4 regions of the Kluyvera georgiana genome follow, and region 2 is predicted to be linked to each of the others. Evidence: predicted binding sites of a transcription regulator. Region 2 holds the regulator's gene; each other region holds the start of a gene.
What was found. Region 2 encodes Fur, which represses iron uptake genes when iron is present. Its sites were predicted from a motif close to ATAATAATGAGAACNACTATCAA; they were not measured.
Positions count from the first base shown of each region.

Region 1: the regulator Fur is predicted to act here: its motif matches at 2,372-2,394, upstream of exbB (tol-pal system-associated acyl-CoA thioesterase).
Region 3: the regulator Fur is predicted to act here: its motif matches at 2,759-2,781, upstream of ABTW00_RS05050 (TonB-dependent receptor domain-containing protein).
Region 4: the regulator Fur is predicted to act here: its motif matches at 2,231-2,253, upstream of feoA (ferrous iron transporter A).

Region 1 covers NZ_CP158865.1:719,545-725,264, reverse strand. Annotated here, with positions in the region: gene ABTW00_RS03490 (methyl-accepting chemotaxis protein) at 1-913, opposite strand, end outside; gene exbD (TonB system transport protein ExbD) at 1,147-1,572, opposite strand; gene exbB (tol-pal system-associated acyl-CoA thioesterase) at 1,579-2,310, opposite strand; gene metC (cystathionine beta-lyase) at 2,562-3,749, shown strand; gene yghB (DedA family general envelope maintenance protein YghB) at 3,995-4,654, shown strand; gene ABTW00_RS03465 (AraC family transcriptional regulator) at 4,757-5,647, opposite strand.
Region 2 covers NZ_CP158865.1:3,492,700-3,498,419, reverse strand. Annotated here, with positions in the region: gene glnS (glutamine--tRNA ligase) at 1-489, shown strand, start outside; gene chiP (chitoporin ChiP) at 952-2,358, shown strand; gene chiQ (ChiQ/YbfN family lipoprotein) at 2,408-2,740, shown strand; gene fur (ferric iron uptake transcriptional regulator) at 2,948-3,400, opposite strand; gene fldA (flavodoxin FldA) at 3,693-4,223, opposite strand; gene ybfE (LexA regulated protein) at 4,374-4,667, opposite strand; gene ybfF (esterase) at 4,797-5,561, opposite strand.
Region 3 covers NZ_CP158865.1:1,054,093-1,059,812, reverse strand. Annotated here, with positions in the region: gene ABTW00_RS05075 (6-phospho-beta-glucosidase) at 1-192, shown strand, start outside; gene ABTW00_RS05070 (phytanoyl-CoA dioxygenase family protein) at 236-1,003, opposite strand; gene ABTW00_RS05065 (helix-turn-helix transcriptional regulator) at 1,163-1,984, shown strand; gene ABTW00_RS05060 (nitrous oxide-stimulated promoter family protein) at 1,987-2,331, opposite strand; gene ABTW00_RS05055 (SelT/SelW/SelH family protein) at 2,396-2,683, opposite strand; gene ABTW00_RS05050 (TonB-dependent receptor domain-containing protein) at 2,889-5,243, shown strand; gene ABTW00_RS05045 (hemin-degrading factor) at 5,305-5,720, shown strand, end outside.
Region 4 covers NZ_CP158865.1:384,938-390,657, reverse strand. Annotated here, with positions in the region: gene ABTW00_RS01805 (Tex family protein) at 1-1,899, shown strand, start outside; gene feoA (ferrous iron transporter A) at 2,359-2,583, shown strand; gene feoB (Fe(2+) transporter permease subunit FeoB) at 2,615-4,933, shown strand; gene feoC ([Fe-S]-dependent transcriptional repressor FeoC) at 4,943-5,179, shown strand; gene ABTW00_RS01785 (YdgH/BhsA/McbA-like domain containing protein) at 5,228-5,497, opposite strand; gene bioH (pimeloyl-ACP methyl ester esterase BioH) at 5,612-5,720, opposite strand, start outside.

The DNA of each region.
Region 1 (5,720 bases), 2.2 Mb from region 2:
CTTCCCGCGCCACAGCGCTGGCCTGCCCGGCGAGTTCGCGCGCTTCGCTGGCCTTTTCACTGGTTAACGATGCCGCACCGGCAAGCAGCTCCATGGCGCTGGCGGTGACCGCTAACGACCGCGCCTGGCTGTCGGTGCGTTCGGAGAGCGCGGTGTTACGTTGCAGTAGCGTCTGTGAGGCATCCAGCAGTTGCGATACATTACCGCTGACCTGCTCAAGCGTGTTACGCATGGCATCCAGCGTCAGGCTAAAAGTTTTCGCAAAGGGTGAGCGGCTGGTTTTGGTGTCGCGCTCCAGCGTCAGGTAGCCCGACTCGCGGTTAATGACCGCCGCCAGCTTCGCAACCTCGCTGGCCGACCGTGCATCCTGCTCCATCCGTACCGCCAGGAAGACCAGGAATACCGTCTGCGCCACGACGTACACCGCGTGCATAATCACCATATGCAGACCGGCGTGCATAAACACGGTGATATTAAACAACCCGTATTCCTGTAAATAATTAAATACCAGGTGGTGAACAGCAATCACCCCCGCGCCCATAATTAATGGCCGCCAGTCGCGCCAGGCGAGCAGCGCAGACAGCAAAACAAATACCGAAAAATGATATTCGGTCTCGCTGCCGCCAAGCTGAATCAGCAGTGCGGAATAGGCCATTAGAATAAACGCATAAACTAAGCGAGTGATGAGTTTGCCCGCAAAAATCAGCGTCATCAAGGTGGCAAGTCCCGCCAGAATCGTCGCCACCAGCAGTGCCAGACTGGGGTTATCATTCATCCAACCCACTCCCAGCGAAACGCCCCACATCACCCAGGCCAGCACCAATAATAGCCGGTCTGCTCTTTGGCGAATTGAGGATAACGAGATCAGGTCGCGATGCGAACCTTCAGCTTGTCGCAATGTTATTATGGCCATGATATTTTCCGCCCGCTGTAGATATATATTATTGTTAGCGTTCAGAATTAAGCGTAGGAAGGTTATTTAAGACTAGCCACTCTCATATTTAAATTATATTGCTACATTTAAGCGCCGCTAAATATTATTTAAATAGTTTTGGATATAATTCGCTGAAACAGGACTTAAGATAAATATGATATTACTTAGGGAAGTAATAACGGATGGCGCTGAATGCGCCATCCGGGATGAGATTATTTTTTCGCGACGGTCTCTTCACCAACCAGCCCAATCTTCAGATAGCCAGCCTGATGCAGCGTATCCATCACCTTCATCATCGTTTCATAGTCCACCGTTTTATCGGCACGGAAGAAGATGGTGGTGTCTTTCTTGCCTTCCGTCAGCGCATCCAGCGCCGGCACCATGCTGTCATCGGTAATAGGGTCGTTACCGAGGAACATCGATTTATCCGCTTTCACCGACAGGTAGACCGGTTTTTCCGGGCGCGGCTGCGGCTGGCTGGAGGAGGCCGGCAGATTGACTTTAACATCAACCGTCGCCAGCGGCGCGGCGACCATAAAGATAATCAACAGAACCAACATGACGTCGATAAACGGCGTCACGTTGATTTCATGCATTTCGCCGGTATCGTCCAGATTTTCATTAAGACGCATTGCCATAGGGCATTAACCTACTCGTAATTTCTGGGCGGTACGAACCGGATGCACGCCGCTGGCGCTCAGATCCAGATCGCGACTCTGCAGCAGCAGAACCTGCGCTGCCACATCGCTCAGGTTAGCCTTGAAGCCACCGATGAGGCGCGCGAAGACGTTATAGATGACCACCGCCGGAATCGCGGCGAACAGGCCAATTGCCGTTGCCAGCAGAGCTTCTGCGATACCTGGCGCAACAACGGCCAGATTCGTGGTTTGCGTCTGGGCGATACCGATAAAGCTGTTCATGATGCCCCACACGGTACCAAACAGGCCGACGAACGGAGAGATAGCGCCGATGGTCGCCAGGAAACCGTTACCCCGTCCCATATGACGGCCTACCGCCGCCACGCGACGCTCCAGGCGGAAACCGGTACGTTCTTTAATCCCTTCGTTATCTTCCGAACCCGCAGAGAGCTCCAGTTCGTTCTGCGCTTCGTTAATTAACTGGCTGCTCAGGCTCTGCGCGTCAAACGCGGAGGCCGTTTCGTGCGCCTGATTGAGGGAACGCGCGTCCGCTAACAGTTTCTGCTCGCGCTTGAGGCGGCGCTTATGAGAAAGGAGCTCTGCCCCTTTACTGAAGAAAATTGCCCAGGTGACGACGGATGCCAGTATCAAGCCAATCATGACCACTTTAACCACGATGTCGGCATGATGATACATACCCCAAACGGAGAGATCCGCCTGCATCAAATTATTACCCACTGTGTATCTCCAGGACGTAAATCACAAAATCTGAGCACAATAATATCAAAACAACGTCGAATTGATAGTAGTTCTCATTAGTATTTACATATTGACTTAAATCACACTTACTTTCCTTGCGCTTACGCAGTAAAAAAGTTTTCTGCACGGTTTTTGGCAAAATTTTCTGCTGTATGCGCGAGGAACGCTACATCGCTGAGGCAATCGTGATAGTTTAGACGTCCAGACGTATAAAAACAGGTATATCCAACATGGCAGACAAGCACCTCGATACCGCGCTGGTTAACGCCGGACGCAGCAAAAAATATACCCAGGGATCGGTGAACAGCGTGATTCAACGCGCCTCGTCGCTGGTTTTTGACACGGTCGCCGCCAAGAAGCATGCGACCCACAACCGCGCTAACGGCGAGCTGTTTTATGGCCGTCGCGGCACGCTGACCCACTTTTCGCTGCAGGAAGCCATGTGCGAACTGGAAGGCGGCGCCGGCTGTGCCCTCTTCCCCTGCGGCGCGGCGGCGGTGGCAAATACTATCCTCGCCTTCGTTGAACAGGGCGACCACGTGCTGATGACCAACACCGCCTACGAACCGAGCCAGGATTTTTGCACCAAAATTCTCAGTAAGCTTGGCGTCGCCACCAGCTGGTTCGATCCCATGATTGGCGCTGAAATTGCGAACCTGATTCAGCCGAACACCAGAATCGTGTTCCTCGAATCTCCGGGTTCCATCACCATGGAAGTTCACGACATCCCGGCGATCGTCGCCGCCGTTCGCAGCATCGCTCCTGAAGCCATCATCATGATCGACAACACCTGGGCGGCAGGCGTGCTGTTTAAAGCGCTCGATTTTGGCATCGATATTTCGATTCAGGCGGGCACCAAGTACCTGATTGGCCACTCAGATGCCATGGTCGGCACGGCGGTATCGAACGAGCGCTGCTGGGCACAACTGCGTGAGAACGCCTATTTGATGGGGCAGATGCTCGACGCCGACACGGCCTATATGACCAGCCGCGGCCTGCGTACGCTCGGCGTGCGTCTGCGTCAGCACCATGAAAGCAGCCTGAAAGTCGCCGAATGGCTGGCGCAACAGCCGCAGGTGGCGCGCGTCAATCATCCGGCGTTACCGGGCAGCAAAGGGCATGAATTCTGGAAGCGCGACTTCACCGGCAGCAGCGGTCTGTTCTCCTTCGTACTGAACAAACGCCTGAATAATGACGAGTTGGCAAACTACCTCGACCACTTCTCGCTGTTCAGCATGGCTTATTCCTGGGGCGGATTCGAATCGCTGATTCTGGCTAATCAGCCGGAAGAGCTGGCCAGCATTCGTCCAGACGGGGTGATTGATTTTGAAGGTACGCTGATCCGCCTTCACATCGGTTTGGAAAACGTTGACGATCTGATTGCGGATTTAGCGGCAGGATTCGCCCGCATCGTGTAACATATCCCAAGCCCGGTACGGTCAGTGCCGGGTGGGTTAGCAATATTTTTGGCGCGTCCAGCGGAGGCGCCACCGATGTTGAGAACAGTCGGTTCCCGAGTTCACATCGCCGCCAGGCGTAAACCTATGTCACCCGGTTGTCAGCCAGACTGAACAATGCGGCTTCATTTGTTGCGTCCGGGATCAAGGTGTTCTTCAGAATTCGGGCGTACAATAAATGAAAACGCTGTTCCACAGGAATGTCCATGGTCGTTATTCAAGATATTGTCGCCGCGCTTTGGCAGCACGATTTTGCTGCACTGGCGAATCCGCACGTCGTGGGGATCGTTTATCTGGTCATGTTTGCTACGCTGTTTCTGGAAAACGGCCTGCTCCCCGCATCATTTTTACCCGGCGATAGCCTGCTGCTATTGGCAGGGGCGCTCATCGCCAAGGGCGTAATGGGCTACGTCCCTACCCTCGTCATTCTGACGACGGCCGCCAGCCTTGGCTGCTGGTTGAGCTATATTCAGGGGCGCTGGTTGGGCAACACTAACGTCGTGAAAGGTTGGCTGGCACAGCTGCCGGATAAATACCACCAGCGCGCGACCTGCATGTTTGACCGTCACGGGCTGCTTGCATTGCTTGCGGGTCGCTTCCTGGCGTTCGTGCGTACGCTGCTGCCAACGATGGCGGGAATTTCCGGTCTGCCTAACCGTCGCTTCCAGTTATTTAACTGGCTAAGCGCGCTGCTGTGGGTTGGCGTGGTCACCGGCTTTGGCTATGCCATCAGCATGATTCCATTCGTGAAACGTCATGAAGATCAGGTGATGACCTTCCTGATGGTTCTGCCGATCTTCCTGCTGGTTGCCGGGCTGCTCGGCACGGTAATTGTGGTGATTAAGAAAAAATACTGCGACGCCTGATGGCGTCGCCTTGCAATCTGTAGGCCGGATAAGGCGTTTATGCCGCATCCGGCAATGTGCAGCAGCGTTGCCTGATGGCGCTACGCTTATCAGGCCTACCCGTTACATTCCGCGCAGTCTTGCCGCATCCTCACCCGGCGTCAGGCCGAAAAACCGTTTAAACTCTCGACTGAACTGCGACGCGCTCTCGTAGCCCACCTGCATCGCCGCCGCGCTGGCCTTCAGGCCGTCGTGCGCCATCATCATCCGGGCTTTGTGCAGCCGATAGGCTTTCAGATATTGCAGCGGCGAAGTACTGGTTACCGACTTAAAATTATGGTGGAACGCCGACAGGCTCATATTGGCCTCGGCGGCCAGCTGATCGACGCTCAGCGTTTCGCTGTACTGGCTCTCAATCCGCTTGAGCACGCGGCTAATCTGGCTGAAGTGGGTCTGGCGGCTCACCAGCGCCATCAGCGCGCCGCCGCGCGGCCCGGTGAGCACGTGGTAGAGCATTTCGCGGATAATTTGCTTGCCGAGAATACGGGCATCCAGCGGGCGTTCCATCACGTCCAGCAGACGTTCGGCGGCGCAAAGGATCTCTTCGGACAACGTCGCCGCGTTAATCCCGCTTTCCGCCATCGCCGGGCGGAAAAGCGGGTCTTCACCGATATCCATGAGCAATTCCTGGAGCTGGAAAATATCGACGTCGAGACGCAATCCGGCCAACGGGGCCTCAGCGGTGGCAAAAGTTTCACATTCGAAGGGTAAAGGTACGGTGAGCAGCAGATATTCATTGGCGTCGTAGCGAAAGGTACGATCGTTGATATAGCCAATTTTATAGCCGGAAAAGAGAAACACGATGCCAGGCCGGTACATGACCGGCGTGCGTCCACTGGGCTGGCTGCCGTAGATCAGCTGGATGTCAGGCAGCAGGGTACGCAGGTTTTGTTCGTTATTTTTCAGCTGCTTAATTTTTTCTGTCAGCAGCGCACAGATCGCTTCACGGTTCATCAACGAAGGCTCCAGATACCTTTTTTCACGCTCTCATTGTGGCCGTGATTAACGTGATTAACGTGATTAACGT
Region 2 (5,720 bases):
CGCGCAGACTTCCGTGAAGAAGCCAATAAGCAGTACAAGCGTCTGGTGATGGGTAAAGAAGTGCGTCTGCGTAACGCCTACGTGGTGAAAGCAGAGCGCGTGGAGAAAGATGCCGAAGGCAATATCACCACCATCTTCTGTACCTATGATGCTGAAACCCTGAGCAAAGATCCGGCCGATGGCCGCAAAGTGAAAGGGGTGATTCACTGGGTTAGCGCTGCACATGCGTTGCCGGTGGAAATTCGCCTTTACGATCGTCTGTTCAGCGTGCCTAACCCAGGCGCAGCAGAAGACTTCCTTGCGGTGATGAACCCAGAGTCGTTGGTTATCAAGCAGGGCTATGCTGAGCCGTCTCTGCAGGCCGCTGAGGCCGGTAAAGCGTACCAGTTCGAGCGTGAGGGTTACTTCTGCCTCGATAGCCGCTACAGCACGGCAGAGAAGCGGGTCTTTAACCGTACCGTTGGTTTACGTGATACCTGGGTTGGCTAAGCCAGTCACGAGCTAATTTTAAAACGCCGCTTTGCGGCGTTTTTTTTTGCCAATCCTGATCCCCCTCCAATGGAAGTGCTGCTCATCGATATATCCCCTCTATGATCTATAGTTTCGCGTAGCGAATTAATATGAATTTCCTGCCTCTAAGATTTTCTCTTTTTGTCACACTCTTTGTTATAAGCCGGACATGTAAACGGTCTCATTAACATTTGATTCAGGCCCCGCAAGGTCTGGCGCGGAAAAATGTTAACAACGCATTACGTTACACATTGAAACCAAATATGTGCGCTTTGTCATAATCCTGCACTCTTGTTGCGGAAAAGGATTGATAATTCGCGTCGCGAAAAATAGTCTATCAGTGTACTGAAACACCTTTTTCCAGAAGTTCATTTTTTTTAGCGTTTTATTTTTTGCTTCTGCTTTGCAGCGGCATTTTTAAAAGTCAAAGAGGATATAACTATGCGTACGTTTAGTGGCAAACGTAGTACGCTGGCGCTGGCTATCGCCGGTGTGACAGCAATGTCAGGCTTTGTAATGACTCCGGAAGCGAAGGCAGAAGGGTTCATTGATGATTCAACATTAACCGGCGGCATCTATTACTGGCAGCGTGAGCGTGACCGTAAAGATGTGACCGATCACGACAAATATAAAACCAACCTTTCTCACTCCACCTGGAACGCCAACCTCGACTTCCAGTCAGGTTATGCGGCTGACATGTTCGGTATTGATATTGCGGCGTTTACCGCAATTGAAATGAACGAAAGTAGCGAAAGCGGTCACCCGAACGAAATTGCCTTCTCGTCAAAAAACAAAGGCTATAGCGAAGATTACAGCGGCGATAAGAGCGGTATCAGCCTGTATAAAGCGGCGGCTAAATTTAAACTTGGCCCAACCTGGGCGCGTGCGGGTTACATTCAGCCAACCGGTCAAACCCTGCTGGCGCCGCACTGGAGCTTTATGCCGGGTACCTACCAGGGCGCGGAAGCCGGGGCAAACTTTGACTACGGCGACAACGGCGCGCTGAGCTTCTCCTACATGTGGACCAACGAGTATAAGGCGCCATGGCACCTGGAGATGGATAACTTCTATCAGAATGATAAGAAGACCAAGGTGGATTACCTGCACTCTATCGGTGCGAAATACGATTTCAAAAATGACCTGGTGCTGGAAGCGGCATTCGGTCAGGCGGAAGGTTATGTGGACCAGTACTTCGCCAAAGCAAGCTACAAATTTGATATCCCTGGCGGCCCGCTGACCACCAGCTACCAGTTCTACGGTACCCGTGACAAAGTGAGCGATCACGGCGTGAACGATATTTACGACGGCACCGCGTGGCTGCAGGCGTTAACCTTCGGCTATAAACTGAACGAAGTTTTCGACTTCCGTCTGGAAGGAACCTGGGTTAAGGCCGACGGTCAGCAGGGCTACTTCCTGCAGCGTATGACCCCGACCTACGCTTCCTCAAACGGTCGTCTGGATATCTGGTGGGATAACCGCTCTGACTTCAACGCCAACGGTGAAAAAGCGGTCTTCTTCGGCGGTATGTATGACCTGAAGAACTGGAATCTTCCTGGCTGGGCAGTGGGTGCATCCTACGTCTATGCATGGGATGCGAAACCAGCGACCTGGCAGATGAACCCGGACGCATACTACAACAAAAACAATACGATCAGAGAATCTGCATACAGCCTGGATGCCATGTATACCGTACAGGAAGGTCGTGCGAAGGGTACCCTCTTCAAACTGCACTTCACTCAGTACGACAACCACTCCGATATCCCGAGCTGGGGCGGTGGTTACGGCAACATCTTCCAGGATGAGCGTGACGTGAAATTTATGGTTATCGCACCGTTCACCATTTTCTGATGCATGATGCGGCAGGGGAAGCCTCTGCCGCCGCTAAGAGGCTCATCGTATGAAAAAACTGATTATTGTTGCCCTGATGGCCGCTGGCCTTACCGCTTGCGCTCAGCCATCCGCGCCGAAAGAAGACAGTAAGCTGAAGGATGCCTACAGCGCGTGCATTAACACCGCTGAAGGCAATCCGGATAAAATCCAGGCCTGCCAGAGCGTACTGAACGTGCTGAAGCAAGAGAAACAGCACGAACAGTTTGCCAATCAGGAAAGCGTACGCGTGCTGGACTACCAGCAGTGTATTCAGGCAACCCGTACCGGTAACGACCAGGCCGTAAAAGCCAAATGCGATAAAATGTGGCAGGAAATTCGCAGTAACAACGCCACAAAATAGCGATTGTTGTTATAGCAAAAAGGGCGGAGAGTTTTCTCCGCCCTTTTTGCGTTACAGGGTTGGCTCTCCGCTGGAGCAGGCGGATGACAAGCTCGCTTTCCTGACGGGCAAAGTTGCTTTTACCATACGCAAGGTGAGGCGAATTGATCAGATTGCGCCCATAAAAAAAGCCAACCTTCAGGCTGGCTTTTCAGGCATCACGAAACGTTATTTTTCAACGCCATCATGCGCATGTTCATCTTCACGGCAGTCGCCTTCTGCACAGTGGCCGTAAAGATAAAGACTGTGGTTGGTCAGACGAATTCCGTGTTTGGCGGCAATTTCACGCTGACGAGCTTCGATAGATTCGTCGCTGAACTCGATCACTTTGCCACAGTCGAGGCAGATCAGGTGATCGTGGTGATGCTGCTGAGTCAGTTCGAAAACGGATTTGCCGCCTTCGAAGTTATGACGGGTCACGATGCCCGCGTCGTCAAACTGGTTCAGAACACGATAAACCGTGGCCAGGCCAATTTCTTCACCCATGTCGATCAGGCGTTTGTATAAGTCTTCCGCGCTGACATGGTGGTTATCCGGTTCCTGAAGAACTTCCAGAATCTTTAACCGTGGAAGTGTGACTTTCAGGCCAGCCTTCTTTAATGCGGTATTATTGTCAGTCATGCGGAATCTGTCCTGTTGCTAAACGATTAACTTCCATCAGCGAAAGTATCACAGAGAATTCACCCGTTTTAATGCGTCTCATTATAGAATGACCCTGGCTAAATGAAAACAGCAAGGCTTGGGTAAACTAAGCTTTCAAAAACGAGGCGTCACCGACAAACAGAGCGATGAACCTACGCTAAATCAGAAGATATTGTACAGGTATGCGCTGAAAAGTTAAAAAAATGTAGCTATTATTTTGATTGCTTTTACCTATTAATGAGGCGCGATTTGTTATCGCGCCTCAATATCATCAGGCGTTTTTGATTTCGTCGAGGTGCAGTTCTTCAGCAACCTGCTTAACCCATTTTTCAACGCGTTCAGCGGTCAGCTCCGGCTGACGGTCTTCGTCAATCGCCAGACCCACGAAGTGGTCGTCATCGGCCAGGCCTTTCGACGCTTCGAAGTGGTAGCCTGCGGTTGGCCAGTGACCAACGATGGTCGCGCCGTTTGGCTCAATGATGTCGCGGATAGTGCCCAACGCATCGCAGAAGTATTCCGCGTAGTCTTCCTGATCGCCACAGCCGAACAGGGCGACCAGCTTACCGTTGAAGTCAACTTCTTCCAGAGACGGGAAGAAATCGTCCCAGTCGCACTGGGCTTCACCGTAGTACCAGGTTGGGATGCCCAGCAGCAGGATATCGTAGCCTGCCAGGTCTTCTTTGCTGCTCTTGGCAATGTCGTGAACGTCAGCGACATCTTTACCAAGCTGTTTTTGAATCATTTTTGCGATATTTTCGGTGTTCCCGGTGTCGCTACCGAAGAAGATGCCAACGATTGCCATGAGTAAAATAACCTCTTGAAACTTAATGATATGGTGGTGGCTTATTGCCCACAGATAAGGGCAATCATAGCAGAACAGAGAAGCGTGCGGAAACAGCTATCGTGCCGTACTGCACACTCTGCTACATGAAAGTGTGTTCTGGGGGATATTTCAGACTTTCCCTTGCCCGTGCAGCAGCGCCAGTTGGCTCATCAGCATCTCTTCGATGAGTTCGCTGCGGCTCATGTCACGGGCGGCCGCCAGCTCGTTGAGCGCATCAACGGCGTCGCTGTTGAGCTTCAGCTCGACGCGCTTAAGCCCGCGAACTTTGTCGCGTTTGAGCTGATTACGCTTATTAATGCGGAGCTGTTCGTCACGCGAAAGCGGATTGGTTTTGGGTCTTCCCGGCCGACGCTCATTTGCGAACAAATCTAATGTCGTACGGTCCGTTTGTTCTTTTGCCATGGTTCTGAGTGACTTCGGGGAAACAAGCTACCGGACGGTGCCCGGCGCAGACAGCGCGCAATCATACAACAGTGGAACCCGCACGCCAACGACCACGGCCATTATGGCGCGCGGTCGATGCATTTTTAATCACTCGGCGAGATAGCGGCGAATGGCGCGCAACACGGCGTCCGGTTTTTCGGCGTGAACCCAGTGACCCGCACCGGCAATCACGTGCGCTTTCGCCTGCGGGAACTGCGCCAGCAGATCATCACGATAGGCTTCGGTGACATACGGTGAGTTACCGCCGGGAATAAACAGCGCAGGGTGTTCCCAGGCGGGAATGGTTTCCCAGCCGACGATGTGAGGATATTGCTCCCACAGCACCGGCACGTTAAAGCGCCAGGCGCCGTCAACAAATGACTTCAGCAGAAACTGAATCACGCCTTCTTCATGCAGATACTCGCGCATCACCGTGGCCGCCTGCTGGCGCGTGGCGACGCCCGCGCTGGTGACGGCGTTAATCGCGGCAAAAATCTCATCATGACGACGCACGTGGTAATCCACCGGCGCAATGTCGATAGCCACCAGGCGGTCGATGCGCTCCGGGGCCAGCGCGGTCAGCGCCATCACCGCTTTACCGCCCATTGAATGGCCGATAAACGTGGCTTTCTCAATCTGGTTGGCGTCGAGAGTATCGAGCAGATCCTGCGCCATGGCCGGGTAGCTCATGTCGTCGGAACGCGGCGACAAACCGTGGTTACGCATGTCGACCTGAATGACATCGTGATCGGCAAGCAGGTCACGGGCCAGAATGCCCAGGTTATCCAGGCTGCCAAACAGACCGTGGACCAGAACGATGGGGGAATTATTGTGCAGGTTTTGTGCAGATTGCGCTCGGAAATTCAATTTCATAGCAAAGTTCTTTTTTTCGCATTGTCGGGTTAGGGTATCATGTTCAACATTCTAACGCTCAGGGGCAAGTGAGGAACTCATCCGAATTTTGCCGTGCCCCTGGTTTGGCGCTACCCGCTGTTGGGTTTTGACTTTATAATCCCAATGAATTGTATTCAG
Region 3 (5,720 bases), 2.4 Mb from region 2:
CCGCTGATCGGCTACACCACGTGGGGTTGTATTGACCTGGTGGCGGCGTCGACGGGCGAGATGAGTAAGCGCTACGGATTCGTGTACGTCGACCGCGATGACGCGGGCAACGGGACGCTGGCGCGGACGCGTAAAAAATCGTTCTGGTGGTATAAGAAGGTGATAGCCAGCAACGGGGAAGATTTAGCGTAACGGCCCCCCTCTCCCTTTTAAGGGAGAGGGCTCGTTCAGTGCACTACTCCACATCCAGCAGCCACTTCTGCGCGGGCGTCAAGCGGCTGGCGGTTTCCGGGGTGAGCCAGCGGCGCTGATCCTGCTGCGCGGCGTCTGCCCGGTCGATGTACAGGCCGTGTAGCACGCGGCGGCGCGAACCTTCGCGGTTAGTCATGCCGCCGTGCCAGGCATGGGCGTTGTAAATCATCACGCTACCCGCAGGGGCTGCAAAAATCACTTCGTCCGGATGCGGTGCTTCCACATCTTGCAGCACGTCTTCCGGCAGCTCGGGGCGCAGGTGCGTGGCGGGGATAATACGCGGTGCGCCGTTCGCGGCGGAGAGATCGTCAATTGCCCAGATGGTGTTCACCAGGTGCACCTTCGGAAAATCTGGACGCGGCTTTTTCCAGTCGGCGTGCAGCGGCTGATGACCACCGTTGTACAGCGCCTCACGGGCGTTGAGGCTGGAAACTTTAAACGCGCCCCCAAAAATATAGCGGCACGCTGACAGAATCAGCGGATGCGCCCACACTTTCTCCCACACCACGCCTTTATTCACCAGGTTCGCCACCCGCGTCGCCGTCTCCTCCTGATGGTGCTCCACCGCCAGGTTTTCACCTTCTTTCTCCACCAGAAAATCAATTCGCTCGCGCATTGCGGCCAGCCAGTCGGCATCCGCTACGCCGTGAACGATCGTATAGCCCTGGGTATCCAGCTCGTGTTTCATCGTTGCTGACAGTCCGCCGTTGGCGCCCAGTGCATCCAGCCAGAATGCCGCTTGCTTGTCCATACCGCCTCTCTTTTGTTAACCATTTCACAACATGTATGAAAAGTTACTGCAGGCGTGGCCGCTATTCTGTATGAGATAGCTACACAACGCTGGATTTTTGTGTACAGCAAAATAAAGTGTGATGAGATTCAAAATCCAGAATAACAACAGGACATGAGCATGTCAGAGTCAACCCTCGTCCCCGTACTGGAACAGCTGCTTTCCCGCCAGGGAGACCTCGTCGTACGCTTCCCGCAAGCCTCGCAGCCCGCACCAGAGCTGGCGATGAGCGTATCGTTTCCCCGCCTTGAAATTGTGCTGGAAGGCGAGCTGCCGGATGGCTGCCTGGAAGCGCCGCTTGGGCCGCTGCAGGCGCTGTATATTCCCGGCGGGCGCTGGAATGCCCCACGGTGGCACGGCCCGGCGACGTCGCTGAGCATTCTGTTCAGCAAACAAAAACTGGGCTTCAGCCTTCAACGCTTCGACGGTAAAAAATTCGTTGAGATCCGCAAGCAGCACGTGGCGCGACTCGGCCCGCGGGTAGGCTCGTATCTACTGCTGGCGATGAATGAGCTGGCGATCCGCCCGGTGATGCCCACGACGCAGATAGTGCTCAGCGGCCTGCTCAGCCACTGTATCGATCAACTGACCCATCTGGCGGATACGGTCAGCAAAAGCAGAGAATTATTTCTGGCGATTCAGGAATATATCGACGAACACGCCGCCGGGGCGCTCAGCCGAGAGACGGTGGCGAAGAAATTTCATATCACGCCAAACTATCTGTCGCACCTGTTTCAGAAATCCAGCACCGTCGGCTTTAACGAATACCTCACCGCCGTTCGCCTGGAGTTAGCAAAGAAATTACTGCGCGGCTATGAACTGAAAATCAAAGAGATTGCCCACCACTGTGGCTTTGAGGACAGCAACTACTTTTGCCGCATCTTCCGCAAGCATACTGCCCGCTCGCCGTCGGAGTATCGTCGTCACTGCCGTACCCTGTAAGGCTATTTTTTGCGCCGATATTTCTCCGGCAGCTCGGGAACCGGGCGTCGGTCATCAATCAAATGGAGGATCGTGAGAAGCGGGTGACGCCAGAGCATCCGCGGACCCGCCCAGCGCATAATCTGTTTCATCTCTTCACGCTTTGCGGGTTGGTAGCAGTGCACCGGGCACTGCTTGCAGGCTGGCTTTTGTTCGCCGAACACGCATTTATCCAGCCGCTTATCGGCATAACGGTTCAGCATCTCGTAATGCTCAGCATCGTGCAACGCCTGCGGACAGCGGCGCTGATAAAGCGTAATCATGCTGCTGATTGTCCGTTTTTCACGATCGATGCGTTTGCCTGCCATAGCCCGTCCCTCATCAATAAAGATGCATTAATAATACACGTTTAATGGCGCATTCGCAGCCGCTTTATCCTTCGTGCTTATCCACATGCCCCAGCGGTTTTTCCGGGAAGCAAACGTCGCGCACCCGACGCTTGAGCTCGGCGGCGTCCGGGAAGCCATCGTCACGCTTGCGCTCCCACACCAGTTCATCCCCGACGGTAATGGCAAAAATCCCGCCGGTACCCGGTATCAGCGTTACGCAGGCAATATCGGTGCTGAAGGTGTGTAGCAGTTCCTGCGCCATCCAGCTGGCGCGCAGCATCCAGTTGCATTGGGAACAGTAGGTGATGGTAACAGCCGCTTTCTCGGTCATCGCTATCTCGGGAGAGTCAAAAAACAAAATTGTAATCAAATTGTTGCATGCAAGCAGGTTTATTTGCAAACCTTGTTGCAAATGATAACAACTATCATTACCATTCGCATCACTGAAAATTGGATAGCGTCAAAATGCTTACGGAAAAGCAGATTCTGGAAGTTACGCGTGAGCCAATACTAATAACGATGAAGGCATGGCAACTATGTACAAATCCATTCAATCAGAGGCGTGGCGCAAGAAAAGCCTACTGGTGACCTCTTTGCTCGCAGCAATCTATCAGACTTCCGCGGGCGCGGCTGAAACACAGGACAAAACCGCCGTCGACAGCGCGGAACAGATGACCGTCACCGCCCCCGCACCGGTACTCAAACCGGGCAGCCAGCACGCGGTAAGCGCGCAGGAGCTTCAGGACAAAGGGGCCAACGATTTTGGTTCCATTATGCGTTATGAACCGCTGATCGGCGCGACCGGCGCTAGCGGCGGATCCGGCAACGGCAAAAGCGGCTTCGACCGCGGCGGCTACACCGGCTACAACATTCGTGGCCTTGAGAGCAACCGCGTCGGCATCGACGTCGACGGCATTGCGCAGCCGAACGCCACCGGCCGCAGCTACGTCAGCCGCGCCGGCCAAAACACCTTCGGCATCGGCCGCGACTATATTGACCCGTACATGTACGGCAGCGTGGATATTCAATCTGGCGCGACCGACACCGAGACCGCCAATACTTCCATCGGCGGCAACGTCTCCTTCCAGCCGAAATCGGCGGACGACTATCTGCATCCAGGCAAAACCAGCGCTTTTAGCTACCGCAGCGAGTATGACTCGTCTGACCGCAGCTGGCACAATGGCCTGACGGCAGCGGGCGGCGACGAAACGCTGCGCGGCATTTTTGTCTACAGCCGCCGCGATGGCCAGGAGACCACCACCAACAGTTCGAGCGTGGACGCGTTCCCGGCGAACTGGCACTCCGACGCGTTTATGGCCTCTGGGATCTGGCAGCCTAACGATCAGCACAAACTGACCAGCACCCTCGACTACTACCATAAAACCAACCACACCCACTACGATGTGTGGGACAACGCTGGCGACAGTACCATCGGCAACGCACAGCAGACCAGCCAGACTCGCCGCTGGGGCCTGAGCCTGAAAGACGACTGGACGCCGATGAACGATTTCATCGACAGCATGTCCACCAAGGTCTATTACCAGCATACCGAAGCACACGACCGCACCTACATGCCAGACAGCACTACCGGCACGATGGAAACGGTCTACTCTGACTACGACACCGATACCTGGGGTATGCAGACAGCATTAGCAAAAACGCAGGGTCGTCACGATCTGAGCGCCGGTTTCAACGCCAGCACCACCAAAACCCAGCGTCCGTTCAGCCAGTCGCCGATCCCAAGCGTTTATAGCGAGATCATGCAGCCGGAAGCGGACAGCCGCGAGTACACGATCGGCGGCTTCCTGCAGGATCGGATCAACTTCGATCTCGACGGGCATAACTTTGCGGTGATCCCGGGCGTTCGCGTCGTGCACCAGTCCACCAAGCCGGAGAACCTCTCCAGCCTGACCACCAACAGCACGGTGCTGACCGAATCCTCGGTCTCCACGCTGTATGGCAAAAACGCTGATACCCAGGCGCTGCCGTCGCTGACCTTCCAGTACGACATTACGCCGCGCATGATGACCTATCTGCAGTACAAACGCGGTGCGGAGTTCCCGAACACCAGCCAGCTGTACGGTTCATGGAACCTCGGATCCAGCTACGCGGGCCGCGGTCAGTACGCGCTGATCGGCAATACCGATCTGAAAACCGAAACCAGCGACAACTTCGAGTGGGGCATGAAGGGCGAAGTGACCGAAGGGATCACCATGCGTACCGCGTTGTTCTACAACAACTATAAAGACTTTATCGCCTATACCCGCTACACCCGTTCCAACAACCCAACCCAGTTCGCCAACGTACCGTCGAACATCTACACCATTTATCAGGCGGAAAACCGTGATAAAGCCTATATCTACGGCGGTGAGATCAGCGCGAAATTCAACTTTGGCACCTGGTTTGAGCAGGTTGACGGCCTGAGCGCAACGCTGGCCTACGGCTACAGCGAAGGGAAGTCAAAATCCAGCTACTACGGCGACAAATACGTCGACCTCGATAGCGTTGCGCCGATGAAAGCGATCGTCGGCGTGGCGTGGGACGATCCGTCGAAAGTGTACGGTACCGCGCTGACCGCCACCTTCGTGAAAGGCAAACGCGCCACTGCCACCAACCGTGAGAGCTACGCTAACACCGGCAGCGCGATTACCGATTCCACCAGCGAATACATGCGCGTACCTGGCTACGGCATGCTCGACTGGACGGCCTACTGGCGCGTGGCGAAGAACGTCCGTATCAACGGCGGCGTGTATAACCTGACTGACCGTAAATACTGGGACTACCTGAGCAGCCGCAACATTGAAACGTCCACCAATCAGGACGCCAACGATAAGTCGCTGGCGGTGATGCCGGGCCGTACCTGGCAGTTGGGCGTCAACGTCGATTTCTGATAACAACATCAACAAAATCTGCCTCCGGCCGCTGGCCGGGGTAATGATAAGGAAGAGAGTTATGCAAAACGCATCAAATGAACTGTGGCAGCGCTATCAGGACGTCAAAGCCAGCGGTGCCGCCAAATACGCTCGCGATATCGCCGCCGTAATGGGGGTGAGCGAAGCAGAACTGACCGCAGCCCGCGTCGGCCACGATGCCGTTCGCCTGCAGGATAATGCGCGCGCGATCCTCGCTTCGCTGGAAAAGGTCGGCGAAACCAAATGCATCTGCCGCAATGAGTACGCGGTGCATGAGCAGGTTGGCGCGTTCACCCACCAGCACCTCGACGGCCACGCGGGCCTGGTACTCAACCCGCGCGCCCTCGACCTGCGCCTGTTCCTGAGCCAGTGGGCCAGCGCGTTTCACGTTAACGATGGGGGCCGCGAGAGCATTCAGTTCTTTGACCCGCACGGCGACGCGGTGCTGAAGGTCTA
Region 4 (5,720 bases), 1.9 Mb from region 2:
ATCGATGCCGATAAGGGCGTGGCGGACACCAAAGCCGCCCTCGACGGCGCGCGCTATATCCTGATGGAACGCTTCGCCGAAGACGCAGGCCTGCTGGCGAAAGTACGTGACTACCTGTGGAAGAACGCCCATCTGGTGGCCAAAGTGGTCAGCGGTAAGGAAGAGGAAGGCGCGAAATTCCGCGACTACTTCGACCATCACGAACCGATTTCCACCACCCCTTCCCACCGCGCGCTGGCGATGTTCCGCGGGCGCAATGAAGGTATTCTGCAGCTCTCGCTCAACGCCGATCCACAGTTCGACGAACCGCCGAAAGAGAGCCACTGCGAACAGATTATTATCGACCACCTCGGCCTGCGCCTGAACAACGCCCCGGCGGATAGCTGGCGCAAAGGCGTGGTAAGCTGGACCTGGCGCATCAAGGTGCTGATGCACCTCGAAACCGAGCTGATGGGCACCGTGCGCGAACGCGCGGAAGATGAAGCCATCAACGTCTTCGCCCGTAACCTGCACGATCTGCTGATGGCTGCGCCGGCTGGCCTGCGCGCGACCATGGGCCTCGACCCAGGTCTGCGTACCGGCGTGAAGGTGGCGGTGGTTGACGGCACCGGCAAGCTGGTGGCAACGGATACCATCTACCCGCACACCGGGCAGGCGGCGAAAGCCGCGGTTGTCGTCGCGGCGCTGTGCGAAAAACACAACGTTGAGCTGGTGGCGATCGGCAACGGTACCGCCTCACGCGAAACCGAGCGTTTCTTCCTCGATGTGCAGAAACAGTTCCCACAGGTCACCGCGCAGAAGGTGATCGTCAGCGAAGCCGGCGCTTCAGTGTATTCCGCCTCCGAACTGGCGGCGCAGGAGTTCCCGGATCTCGACGTTTCCCTGCGCGGCGCGGTGTCTATCGCCCGTCGTCTACAGGATCCGCTGGCAGAGCTGGTGAAAATCGACCCGAAATCCATCGGTGTGGGCCAGTATCAGCATGACGTCAGCCAGACGCAGCTGGCGCGTAAGCTGGACGCGGTCGTCGAAGACTGCGTGAACGCCGTCGGCGTGGATCTGAACACCGCCTCCGTGCCGCTGCTGACCCGCGTCGCGGGCCTGACGCGCATGATGGCGCAGAACATCGTCGCCTGGCGCGATGAGAACGGCCAGTTCCAGAACCGCCAGCAGTTACTGAAGGTAAGTCGTCTGGGGCCGAAAGCGTTCGAGCAGTGCGCGGGCTTCCTGCGCATTAACCACGGCGATAATCCGCTGGACGCTTCCACCGTGCACCCGGAAGCCTACCCGGTGGTTGAACGCATTCTGGCGGCCACTCAGCAGGCGCTGAAAGATCTGATGGGCAACAGCAGCGAACTCCGCGGTCTGAAAGCCTCCGAGTTTACCGACGAGCGTTTCGGCGTGCCGACCGTCACCGACATCATCAAAGAGCTGGAAAAACCGGGCCGCGACCCGCGTCCGGAATTTAAAACCGCGAAGTTCGCCGATGGCGTGGAAACCATGAACGACCTGCTGCCGGGGATGATCCTCGAAGGCGCGGTGACCAACGTCACCAACTTTGGCGCCTTTGTCGATATCGGCGTGCACCAGGACGGCTTGGTGCATATCTCCTCGCTGGCGGATAAATTCGTCGAAGATCCACACACCGTGGTGAAAGCGGGCGATATCGTCAAGGTGAAGGTGCTGGAAGTCGATTTGCAGCGTAAGCGTATCGCCCTGACCATGCGTCTGGATGAGCAACCGGGTGAAACCAATGCCCGTCGCGGCGGCGGTAATGACCGTCCGCAGAACAGCGGGCGTCCAGCAGCCAAAGCGGCCAAGCCGCGCGGTCGTGAAGCTCAGCCTACCGGTAACAGCGCCATGATGGACGCCTTAGCCGCAGCTATGGGTAAAAAACGCTAATCAATAAACGCCTTATCCGTTTGTAGGCCGGATAAGGCGTGTACGCCGCCATCCGACTGCGTGCTCGCATTGTGCCTGATGGCGCTACGCTTATCAGGCCTACCTTTCCTTCCCGGATATATAGCTCGCCCAGCCATTAGGACTTTCAGATCGGTTTTTAATAATAAGCCTTGTCACGTTTTATTTTATTAACCAATGAAACCTTAATTAAACATTAAGCGATGTAAATATCGGTTAATTGATTTCTCGCTACATTGAGTTGCTTGAGGAATATCAAAAAAAGTGCAAATAGTGCGCAAAACTCCCGCCAGGCGCATATTATGTATTGATGATAAAAACCATTCTCATTATCATCATTTGCAGTGCATTTTATTCTTTATTCGTTGACGATGCCCATGCCGCCACCCGGCAGCCTCCGGGCACTCTCTCGTCCAGCTAGCGATAAAACAAGTAGGTTCTATGCAATTTACACCGGATACTGCGTGGAAGATTGTTGGTTTCTCCCGCGAAATTAGCCCAGCCTATCGGCAGAAACTACTCTCACTGGGCATGCTGCCTGGCTCATCATTTCATGTGGTTCGCGTTGCGCCCTTAGGCGACCCTATCCATATTGAAACTCGTCGCGTAAGCCTGGTATTGCGTAAAAAAGATCTCGCGCTAATCGAATTAGAACCCGTCGCGTAATGACTTCAGCCCGGTAATAAGAGTCTGAAAAATGAAAAAATTAACCATCGGTCTAATTGGTAATCCTAATTCCGGCAAGACAACTTTATTTAATCAGCTAACCGGCGCGCGCCAGCGCGTAGGCAACTGGGCGGGAGTCACGGTTGAACGTAAAGAAGGATCTTTCGCCACCACCGACCATCAGGTCACTCTCGTCGACCTGCCGGGCACCTACTCGCTGACCACCATATCCTCGCAAACGTCACTGGATGAACAAATCGCCTGCCACTACATTCTCAGCGGCGATGCCGACCTGCTGATTAACGTGGTCGACGCCTCCAATCTGGAACGTAACCTTTATCTGACGCTGCAACTGCTCGAACTGGGCATTCCGTGCGTGGTCGCACTGAACATGCTGGATATCGCCGAGAAACAGCAGATTCGCATTGATGTCGACGCCCTTTCCGCTCGCCTCGGCTGCCCGGTTGTGCCGCTGGTATCGACCCGCGCTCGCGGCATTGAAGCGCTGAAAATGGCGATCGATCGCCACAAGGGCAATCAGCAGCTGGAGTTGGTGCACTATCCACAGCCGCTGCTGCGCGAAGCCGATAATCTAGCCAAAGAGATGGCGCAAGACATTCCAGAGCGTCAGCGCCATTGGCTGGGTATGCAGATGCTGGAAGGCGACATCTACAGCAGCGCCTACGCCGGTGACGCAGCGCATAAACTGGACATTGCGCTGGCGCATCTGAGCGAAGAGCTGGACGATCCGGCGCTGCATATCGCCGACGCGCGCTATCAGAGCATCGCCGCTATCTGCGACGCCGTCAGCAATACGCTGACCGCCGAACCAAGCCGCTTCACCGCCGCGCTGGATAAAATCGTCCTCAACCGCGTGCTGGGGCTGCCGGTATTTCTGTTCGTGATGTACCTGATGTTCCTGCTGGCGATTAACATCGGCGGCGCCTTACAGCCGATCTTTGACGGCGGCTCGGTAGCGCTGTTTATTCACGGTATTCAGTGGATTGGCTACACCCTGCACTTCCCGGACTGGCTGACCGTATTCCTGGCGCAGGGGCTTGGCGGCGGTATCAACACCGTTCTGCCGCTAGTGCCGCAAATCGGTATGATGTACCTGTTCCTCTCGTTCCTTGAGGACTCCGGCTATATGGCCCGCGCCGCCTTCGTCATGGACCGCCTGATGCAGGCGCTTGGTCTGCCGGGGAAATCCTTTGTGCCGCTGATTGTCGGCTTCGGTTGTAACGTGCCGTCGGTAATGGGCGCCCGTACGCTGGATGCCCCGCGTGAACGCCTGATGACCATTATGATGGCGCCGTTTATGTCCTGCGGCGCGCGTCTGGCTATCTTCGCGGTCTTCGCCGCGGCCTTCTTCGGCCAGGGTGGCGCGCTGGTCGTCTTCTCGCTCTATGTGCTGGGGATCGTTATCGCCATCCTCACCGGCCTGATGCTCAAATACACCATCATGCGCGGCGAAGCCTCGCCGTTCGTGATGGAACTGCCGGTCTACCACGTACCGCACATCAAAAGCTTGTTCATCCAGACCTGGCAGCGCCTGAAAGGCTTCGTGCTGCGCGCCGGTAAAGTTATCGTGATCGTCAGCATCTTCCTGAGCGCGCTGAACAGCTTCTCGTTCAGCGGCAAGATCGTCGACAACATTAATGATTCGGCGCTGGCCTCTGTCAGCCGCGTGATTACGCCGGTGTTTAAACCGATTGGCGTGCATGAAGATAACTGGCAGGCCACCGTCGGCCTGTTTACCGGGGCGATGGCGAAAGAAGTGGTGGTGGGGACGCTGAACACCCTCTACACCGCCGAAGACATCCAGAACGAAGCGTTCAACCCGCAGGAATTCCATCTCGGCGATGAACTGCTGGGCGCGCTCGATGAAACCTGGCAAGGCCTGAAAGACACCTTCAGCCTAAGCGTACTGGCTAACCCCATCGAAGCCAGCAAAGGCGATGGCGAGATGGAAACCGGCGCAATGGGCGTGATGGGCAGCAAATTCGGCAGCGCGGCGGCAGCGTACAGCTACCTGATTTTCGTACTGCTCTACATTCCGTGCATCTCGGTCATGGGGGCGATAGCCCGTGAATCGAGCCGTGGCTGGATGACGTTCTCCATCCTGTGGGGGCTGAATATCGCCTACTCGCTGTCCACGCTCTACTACCAGACGGTCAGCTTCAGCCAGCATCCACGCTACAGCCTGGTGTGCATTCTGGCGGTGATTCTGTTTAACATTGTGGGGCTGGGTCTGCTGCGCCGCGCCCGTAGCCGGGTGGATGTCTCCCTGCTGGCGACGCGTAAAACGCCGACTTCCTGCTGCTCCAGCCCGGCTGGCGATTGCCACTAAGGAGCGATGATGGCGTCATTGATCGAAATACGCGACACGCTGGCCCTGCAAGGACGCATGGAAGCCTCACAGCTCAGCGCCCAGCTGCATACGCCGCAAGCGTTAGTTGACGCCATGCTGAGCCGCTTAGAAGCGATGGGAAAAGTGGTGAAAATTCAGGAAGACGCCGAGGGTTGCCTGAGCGGTAGCTGCAAAAGCTGCCCGGAAGGCAAAGCGTGCCTGCGTGAGTGGTGGGCGCTACGTTAAGATGTTATCCCCGACGCTGTCAGCAGCGTCGGGAGTAAAAGGCAAAACTTATTTGTAGACGTCCGCGTTACCGTGGACGGTTTTTTCGTTTTTCCCACCCGCAATAATCACATAATACTTGCCACCCAGCTCATCCGCCTTTTTCGACAGATCGCGCTTCGCATCCATTGGCGAGGTGGTACGCGAGGTGGTGATGTTGCCGATTTTCGTCAGCTTAAGCTTGGCAACATCTTCTTTCTGGATCTCTTTAGCAGCAAACGCACCAAACGACAGGGAGCCAATCACCAGAGATGCAACAATACCTGTAACAAATTTCATAGCCTCTACTCTCCTTAGGGTTGTTATTTGCGCTGCGCGGGTGCGCGAAATAATCACCTGCCGCAACAGCTTAAGTATTGCTATGAATATCTTTTTTACCACGTCCGCACAGAATTATTTCTCAATTTGCTTTTTCAACGCCACCAATGGTGCGCAAAATGCCTGCGGATGAGAGATAAACGGCGCATGGGCCGCTTTGTCAAAAATGAACGATTCGCTCTGC